Regions from separate parts of the Sporosarcina sp. P29 genome, predicted to be linked through region 1. Evidence: riboswitches for the same ligand, from Rfam matches in the RefSeq annotation. Region 1 holds a riboswitch; the other holds the start of a gene.
What was found. A riboswitch is a leader RNA that binds a small molecule or an ion and turns the genes downstream of it on or off. The one in region 1 is predicted to bind S-adenosylmethionine.

Region 2: linked by a shared signal. The riboswitch ahead of metA (homoserine O-acetyltransferase MetA) and the one ahead of CSV68_RS09955 (methionine biosynthesis PLP-dependent protein) in region 1 are both predicted to bind S-adenosylmethionine.

Annotation. Positions count from the first base shown of each region.
Region 1 covers NZ_PDYX01000009.1:104,358-108,575, reverse strand. Annotated here, with positions in the region: gene CSV68_RS09970 (methylated-DNA--[protein]-cysteine S-methyltransferase) at 1-494, opposite strand, end outside; gene CSV68_RS09965 (DMT family transporter) at 501-815, opposite strand; gene CSV68_RS09960 (DMT family transporter) at 818-1,153, opposite strand; SAM riboswitch class I at 1,310-1,410, shown strand; gene CSV68_RS09955 (methionine biosynthesis PLP-dependent protein) at 1,490-2,620, shown strand; gene CSV68_RS09950 (glucose 1-dehydrogenase) at 2,769-3,530, shown strand; gene CSV68_RS09945 (hypothetical protein) at 3,618-3,800, opposite strand; gene CSV68_RS09940 (type 1 glutamine amidotransferase domain-containing protein) at 4,021-4,218, opposite strand, start outside.
Region 2 covers NZ_PDYX01000001.1:318,283-322,500, reverse strand. Annotated here, with positions in the region: gene serA (phosphoglycerate dehydrogenase) at 1-652, opposite strand, end outside; gene CSV68_RS01520 (thioredoxin family protein) at 1,267-1,581, shown strand; gene CSV68_RS01515 (AbrB/MazE/SpoVT family DNA-binding domain-containing protein) at 1,707-1,976, opposite strand; SAM riboswitch class I at 2,127-2,233, shown strand; gene metA (homoserine O-acetyltransferase MetA) at 2,327-3,235, shown strand; gene CSV68_RS01505 (YetF domain-containing protein) at 3,302-4,006, shown strand; gene CSV68_RS01500 (HAD family hydrolase) at 4,047-4,218, opposite strand, start outside.

The DNA.
Region 1 (4,218 bases):
TCCAGTTGCAGCAAGTTACTTTTATGTTCCATACCATCACGATAGCCTGACAATCCTCCACTTTTTGAAATCACACGGTGACAAGGCACCGCGATCAATATCGGATTTTTGCCTATTGCAGATGCTACAGCCCGAACAGAAGATACTTTTCCTATTTGTTCTGCAATTTTCGAATAAGTTACGATTTCACCATATGGTATTCGTTGTAGTGCTTCCCATACTTGCAGTTGAAAGGGTGTTCCCTTTAAATCAAGCGACAGCTCTGAAAAACCAGTAGCTTTCCCTGAAAAATACTCTATGAACCGACTCGTATAGACTTCAAGCTTTGTTTCATCTTCCTTTAATTCTTTATTATCAAATCGCTTAGTCCAATCCTTCATATGTTCCAAACTTTTTTCGGCAAGTCCCACGTAGCAAAGTCCTTTTTCTGTAGCAGCTAGTGTCACTGTCCATTCGTCGAAATCAAATTGTGTCCAATAAACCAGTATGTTCACTCCCCTTTATCCGAATAACTTTAAGCCGACTGCACCGAGAATAATGAGTGATAAAAAGAAGAGACGTTTGATGCTAGCAGATTCTTTAAAAATCAAAATCCCCATCAATACGGCTCCTGCTGCTCCTAACCCTGTCCATACCGCATAAGCTGTACTCATCTGAATTTCACGCATCGCAAGTGATAGAAAAACAAAGCCGAAACCAAATATCCCCACAATAAGTAACAATCTTTTAATTGAACGCTTCTGTAAATAATAATTAATACTTACCACACCGAAAATCTCCCCGAGACTCGCAATAGCCAAGTACACCCAAGCCATTGTCAGCTACCTCCTTCTGTATCCGCTTTTTCATCTGTAGTCAACTTAATGCCGATTACCCCAATGACGATTAATCCGATGAATGTCAGCGTAACCCATGTGAAGCCTGCTTGAAAGATGAATATATCCACTAAAAGGATTGCAGCGGCACCTGATCCGGTAAAAACTGCGTATACCGTCCCGGAAGGTAATTTTTCACATGCTTTAATAATGAAATAAAAACTGAAAACAATTGCCACACCGGTTCCAGTCCATTGAATAACTGTTTCAGAGTAACGAAGACCGACTACCCAGAAAATCTCTATAATAGCCGCCAGCGCGACATACCCCCAAGCCAAATTAAAAATCTCCTTTCCATCGTGAAGAGTATCTATAAGTATAGCAAATCTTTTACTGAAACAAAAAATCATCGAATGACGATAAAAGGGAACTTGCATCTAGTATATCTGCATGATAGAATAAATCCGTCAACAGTTTTGCCTATATTGTGAATATTCTTATCGAGAGAGACGGAGGGATAGGCCCAGCGATGTCTCAGCAACCAGCCCCAGGCACGGTGCTAATTCCAAGGGTGACACCACCTTGAAGATGAGAATACTGTATACACTTGTATGTTCGAGGGCCTATTCGAAAAGAAGAGGTTCTTTTTTATTTTTCTGGGGGGATGGATATTCATGACAAACAACGGATTAGAAACTAGATTAGTACAACTTGGAAATCACAGTGATGAGAAAACCGGAGCAGTAAATACGCCGATTTACTTGTCGACAGCATACCATCATGAAGGTCTGGGCAAATCTACTGGATATGATTACACACGTACAAAAAACCCTACGCGTTCTGTCTTAGAGGATGGAATTGCAAACTTGGAATCCGGTGATCAAGGATATGCGTGCAGTTCTGGAATGGCAGCCATTCAACTAATTTTATCTTTATTTAAGACAGATTCAGAACTATTAGCGCCTGAAGACCTATATGGCGGTACGTATCGCTTATTTAATCAATATGAAGAGACGTACAATGTGAAGACGCGATACTTATCGTTCGATGATGTTTCAGAAGTCGAGCAAGCGATTACTAATCGCACAAAAGCGATCTTCTTGGAAACACCCACCAATCCATTAATGCAAAACATAGCAATCAGTACGTATGCGGAATTGGCAAAAAAACATGGTTTATTGCTAATTGTCGACAATACGTTCTTAACACCCTATTTCCAGCGACCTATTGAAGAAGGTGCAGATATTGTCATTCATAGTGCAACGAAATATATCGGGGGACATAATGACGTACTAGCAGGTTTAGTCGTCGCAAAGGGTGAGGAATTATGCGAACGCCTATTTACTAACCATAATGCGATTGGAGCTACATTGTCTCCCCTTGACTCATGGCTTGTCGTTCGCGGTCTAAAAACATTGCACTTACGTATGAAACAACATGACGCGAATGCGAAAGCAATGGTATCTTATTTAGAACAAGAACCACTCATTGTCGATGTGCTCTACGCTGGTATTGGGGGTATGTTGTCATTCCGTGTACAGAATAGCGAGTGGGTGGGACCATTCCTTGAAAACATGAACCTTATTTCATTCGCTGAAAGTTTGGGTGGTGTGGAAAGCTTTATCACGTATCCAACTACACAGACACATATGGATATTCCATTGGAAGAACGTAATCGCCGTGGAGTGGACGACCGTCTACTACGTTTCTCGGTTGGAGTCGAAGATGTAGACGATTTGATTGCTGATGTGAAACAAGCTCTTTATGCTGCAAAAGAAGTAGTCGAAGGCATAAAAGTTCAATAATAGTAAACAGTACAACTCGAACCGTCAGCTTAACTATGACAGTTCGAGTTTTTTATGTAGTCAAAGCAATGAAGCTAAACCTTTCAATAGTTAGACATTAAAGTATATAATAAAAAAGAACATACGAATACTATTGGAGGCGATATTGTTGAAACGTTTAGAAAATAAAGTAGCAGTAGTAACTGGCGCTGGTTCTGGGATTGGACGAGAAATTGCTGTACTGTATGCCCGTGAAGGCGCAAAGCTTATCATCGCAGATATGAATATGGAAGGTGCGGAAGAAACTGTCCAGACGATCAAAAGTACTGGCGGTGAAGCGCTAGCAGTTAAAACCAACGTGACAGTTGAGGAAGATGTACAAAAAATGATTGATACAGCAGTTGAGCGATTCGGTACTCTTGATATTCTAGTGAACAATGCTGGGATTATGGACAATATGTACTCTGCGGCTACAGTGACAGATGAAGTATGGGACAAAGTATTGGCAATCAACACAACAGGTGTGATGCGTGCAACTCGTAAAGCATTAGCTATCTTCGAAGAAAAAAAGTCAGGGGTTATCGTCAACATGGCTTCTATCTCAGCAGTGACAGGTGGTAGAGGTGGTTTTGCTTACACCGCTTCAAAGCATGCGGTCGCAGGGATGACAAAAAGCGTTGCTTCTCAATACGGTCCATTAAACATCCGCTGTAACGCAATTGCCCCAGCGCAAATACCGACTAATATCACAAACAGTTTGACTCAACCGGATGAATTCGGCATGAAGCAAGCTCTAAGGGGCGTAAACATGATGAGCCGTCCGGGAACTAAGGAAGAAATTGCAAACATTGCACTATTCCTTGCATCAGATGAATCCTCTTATGTTAACGGCGTTGTCATGGAAGCTGACAATGGATGGTCTGCATATTAAGGTTATGTATTTCAAGAAAAATCTTTGGGAATATCTAATGAAAATCATACAAAAAAGCATCCAAAATTTCGGATGCTTTTTCGTCTATTAATGAGCTTGCTGCCATTTCTTCTTTTCGCTTGCATAGACGACCGCTGCAGGTGCCGCTATAAATGCGAGTGCCGCCACTCCAGCGAGCATTCCTGCCAGTTCTTTACTTCCAAATGAAAATCCTGCTACTGTACCTAATGCAATCCCTGCTAATACCGCCCATGCAACAATCTTATACATAGTAGATCCCCAACCTTTCCATTGTAAGACGCGATCGTCTCTCCGATTTATTCGTTGCTTTTAGCATACTCTCATTGAGAACCTTTTTCAAGTACAATTGAGAATCTTTTTCAACGAATGTGAAATTGTATTGTTATCGTATGTTGTAAGCGGCGTTTTAATGTTAAGAAGGCATAAAAAAACCGCCAAGGCTTTTACACCTTGACGGTCGAAACAATTATTATTTCTCTAGAAGTTTAAGTGATTCACGATTAAATGCCGGAATATCATCAGGTGTGCGGCTTGTTACGAGTTGGTTCTGACAAACTACTACTTCTTTGTCCGCGTATTTTGCACCTGCATATTCCATATCTACACGAATAGACGTGTATCCTGTGGCATCGCGTCCTTCAAGTGCTTTCGCTGTGATGAGCAATTG
Region 2 (4,218 bases), on a different contig from region 1:
CCTCTTTATTGATCATTCTACGCGTTTCTTTTAGTAAAGGTGTGTGAACTGTAATGAAGTCCGCTACTTTAAGCACTTCATCAACTGTTCCAATTTCAATACCTAATTTCTTTGCAACATCTTCCGTTAGGTACGGGTCATATGCCACTACGTTCATACGTTGTCCTCTTGCCCGTCTTGCAACTTCAGCACCGATACGGCCAAGCCCGATGATTCCCAAAGTTTTGTCTTTCAATTCTACACCAAGGAATGACTTTCTATCCCATTTATTGTTCTTCAACGAGTTGAAAGCTTGAGGGATTTTGCGTGCCATAGACATCATCATTGCGACTGTGTGCTCAGCTGCAGAGTTTGTGTTACCGTCAGGAGCATTCACAACAATAATTCCTTTTTCGGTAGCTGCGTCCAAATCAATATTATCAACACCTACACCTGCACGACCGATAATCTTTAATTGATCAGCTGCTTCGAGCAATTCTTTTGTAACTGTCGTCTGACTACGAACTAATAGTGCATCGAAATCTTTGATACGTACTTTCAACTGATCGGGTGTCATGTCAGTTTCCATTACAATTTCAAATCCTTCTGCTTGTCGTAATGGGAAAATTCCATCCTCGCTAAGTGGGTCACTAATAAGTATTTTAAAAGCCATAATATTCATTCTCTCCTTCGATTGTTTGTAGTGTTTTTGTTTGGAAAAATGTGAAGCAATTGACCGTATATGTATGTTTCGTGCTACCCCCCTTAAAGGTAAAATAAAAAAGCCTTCCATCCCTTACGTATAAGTAAGGGGCGAAAAGCTCGATAAACTAACGCGGTACCACCCTTGTTTCGCTGCAATTGCAGCCTTCATTCAGCATGCGTAACGTGCACGTGACGGATCAGCCTACTAGATGTTCAGCTAATCAATTCGGAAGTGCCCCCAACCGCGGAATTTGCTAACTTTCACCACTGCGTCAGCTCTCTGGAAAATTCTTTTTAGGAAGGTATCTCTTCGTCAAAATTGTTTAACAACTATTAATTTAGAATTAATCATAACACGTCAAAAACTATTGTCAATTGCTTTTCCAGAAAAAACGAAAAACTGTCAAACGCGAACGTAGTTATTGAATTATTTGTGAACGTTCGTGTTTGGGCGGTTAATTATAAAAAAACAACTTGAATTGAACTAAGTGGTAGGAAATAGCCTAAGTCGTCTGAAGGGGAAAAGTGCAGGTAAGAGTGTTATAGTGAGCTTATACTATTCAGTTAGAGGAGTGTTGGAAATTGAGAAAATTAGAATCTCTAGAGCAATTTGAGCAACTTAAACAACAAGAAAGAGTGATTTTCTTATTCACTGCAGACTGGTGTCCCGATTGCAGAGTGATAGAACCATTCTTACCGACACTAGAAAAAGAATTTGCAGAGTATGAATTTGTTTCGATTGATCGAGATGAATTTATAGATCTTTGTAGTCAGTTGGATATATTCGGTATTCCTAGTTTCGTGGCATTCAGCGAAGGAACAGAAACAGGCCGTTTCGTTAGTAAAAACCATAAAACTAAAGAAGAGATCGAAGAGTTTATTAATAGTCTAACGTAACGCATTGATTCTCCATGAGGGAATATTGGAGCAATTTAACAAGAGAACTGAAGACAACTGTAAAAGTTGGTTTCAGTTCTCTTTTTTATAAAAAGATATTCTAGCATAAGCTTTTAAGTCTTATGTTATGTGAAATCTTTCAGTTGCTCTATAAGGATTTTTGCGCCTCGTGGACTGATGTATAGACCGTTTGACAATTGTTTGTTTTCATCCATCACATCACCGGTGATAAAACACGCTCTGTTAACCTGATATTTTCTCAAAATGATTCTATCATCTTCTACGAAAATTTCAATCGGATCACCCTTATCGATCGACAAAGAATTTCGAAGTTCTTTTGGAATGACAATCCTCCCGAGATGATCAACTTTTCGAACAATACCTAAAGACTTCATAAGCTCCTCCTCGAAGAAAAGTAATTGGTATTTTCTATTATACACCAAAAAATACTATCTACAATTTACAAAGCTTGAATGCGCAGAACAATTTGATAATTCTGCTATACAATTAAATTATTAATGCTATAATAGTCAGTAATTAAATATTTCTTATCAAGAGAAGCTGAGGGATTTGGCCTGATGAAGCTTCAGCAACCTCTGTGCATACAGGAAGGTGCTACCTCCAACAAGATTGTTGTCTTGAGAGATAAGAACGATGAACGGTCAACCCTCATTTTCTTATCTAAGAGAATTGAGGGCTTTTTTGTATAGAAATAGTAATAAAAGAACGTCAAGGGGGAAATAGCATGCCGATTAACATACCAAAACATCTACCAGCAGGAGAATTACTGAAAGAAGAAAAAATCTTTATTATGGATGAAGAACGTGCGATCACACAGGATATCCGTCCAATTAACATATTGATTTTGAACTTAATGCCTGAAAAAGAGAAGACCGAGTTACAATTGCTTCGATTGCTTGGCAATACACCTTTACAAGTAAATGTCACGTTCCTTAATACAGCTACCTATGTTTCGAAAAACGTCAGTCAGACCCATCTAGAAACCTTCTATACTACTTTTGAACATGTCAAAAATCGTCGTTTTGACGGTATGATTATTACAGGTGCCCCAATTGAGCTTCTACAATTTGAAGATGTAGTCTATTGGCAAGAGTTGGAAGAAATCATGGAATGGACAAAAACGAATGTTACATCTGTTCTGCATATTTGCTGGGGTGCTCAAGCAGCGCTTTATCATCATTACGGAATTGATAAGTTCGAATTGACAAAGAAGTGTTTTGGAGTATTTTCACATGACATTACCGATCCGACAGTGAATTTGGCACGCGGATTCAATGATGTATTTGTAGCGCCACACTCACGCCATACGGGTGTTTCATTAGAAGAGATAAAGAATCATCCCGATTTGACTCTTCTCTCATCTTCTGAAGAGGCAGGTGCATTCATCGTGATCTCAAATGATGCAAAGCATATTATGGTAACTGGACATTTAGAGTACGATGCACACACGTTGGGAGATGAATATTCTCGAGATGTAGAAAAAGGTGCCGATATTGATATTCCTGTAAATTATTATCCAAATGATGATCCATCAAAAGAACCTATGAATACATGGCGTTCCCACACGCATTTATTATTTTCCAATTGGCTCAATTACTATGTCTACCAGAAAACACCTTATAACTGGAGTTAAAAGAATTGCTGTATAAATTGCTATAATTTGCACATACTCCGAATACTGGAGGTGTATGCAGTGAACATAGATGAATTTTGGGAATTGGCTTTTTGGGAAATGACTTTACGAACGGTGATTTCATTTATTGTACTGTTAATCTTGGCGCGTTTCATGGGGAAGAAACAAGTGTCTCAATTGACTTTCTTTCATTATGTGACAGGTATTACAATCGGTTCGATTGCAGCCAACTTGGCAGGAGAGTCGGAAACACCTTTCTTAAATGGTTTGTATGGAATGGTTTTATGGGCAGTGTTAACGATCATTGCTAACTTTTTATCATTCAAATCCATCAAGCTTCGCGTATTACTTGATGATAAACCAATGATTGTCATTCAGAATGGAAAAATTCTAGAAGGTTCCATGCGTAAATTACGGTTAAGTTTCAATGATCTAAATATGATGTTACGAGAGCAGTCGGTATTTTCAATGAAGGATGTAAATTACGCGATATTCGAAACGAATGGTAATTTGAGTGTCATGCTAAATGCAGGCGAGAAGTATGCGACAAAGAAAGATGTCAAAGCCCCATCACCACCGCCAAAATATATTCCAACTGAAATCATTACTAACGGGAAAGTAGAAGAAAAGAATATGCGGGAACTTCAATTGACCGATACGTGGCTAACAGAACAATTAAAAAAGCAGGGGATTTCTAAGCCTGAGCATGTTCTCTATGCAGAAATTCAGACAGATGGTAGTTTATATATTAATACATTAAAATCCACTTAACGTGAAGAGCTCTGAAACTATCAGAGCTCTTCGCGTTTTTTTATAATATTTCCCAATTTCTTTGTTTGGCCACAGCAGTAAGTTTTTCATCTGGACGAACTGCCACAGGGAAGCCAACTTTCTCTAAGACTGGAAGGTCGGAAATGCTGTCTCCATAGGCATAGCTATTGACCCAGTCGATAGTTTCTCCATGTAGTGCTTGGTAAATTTGT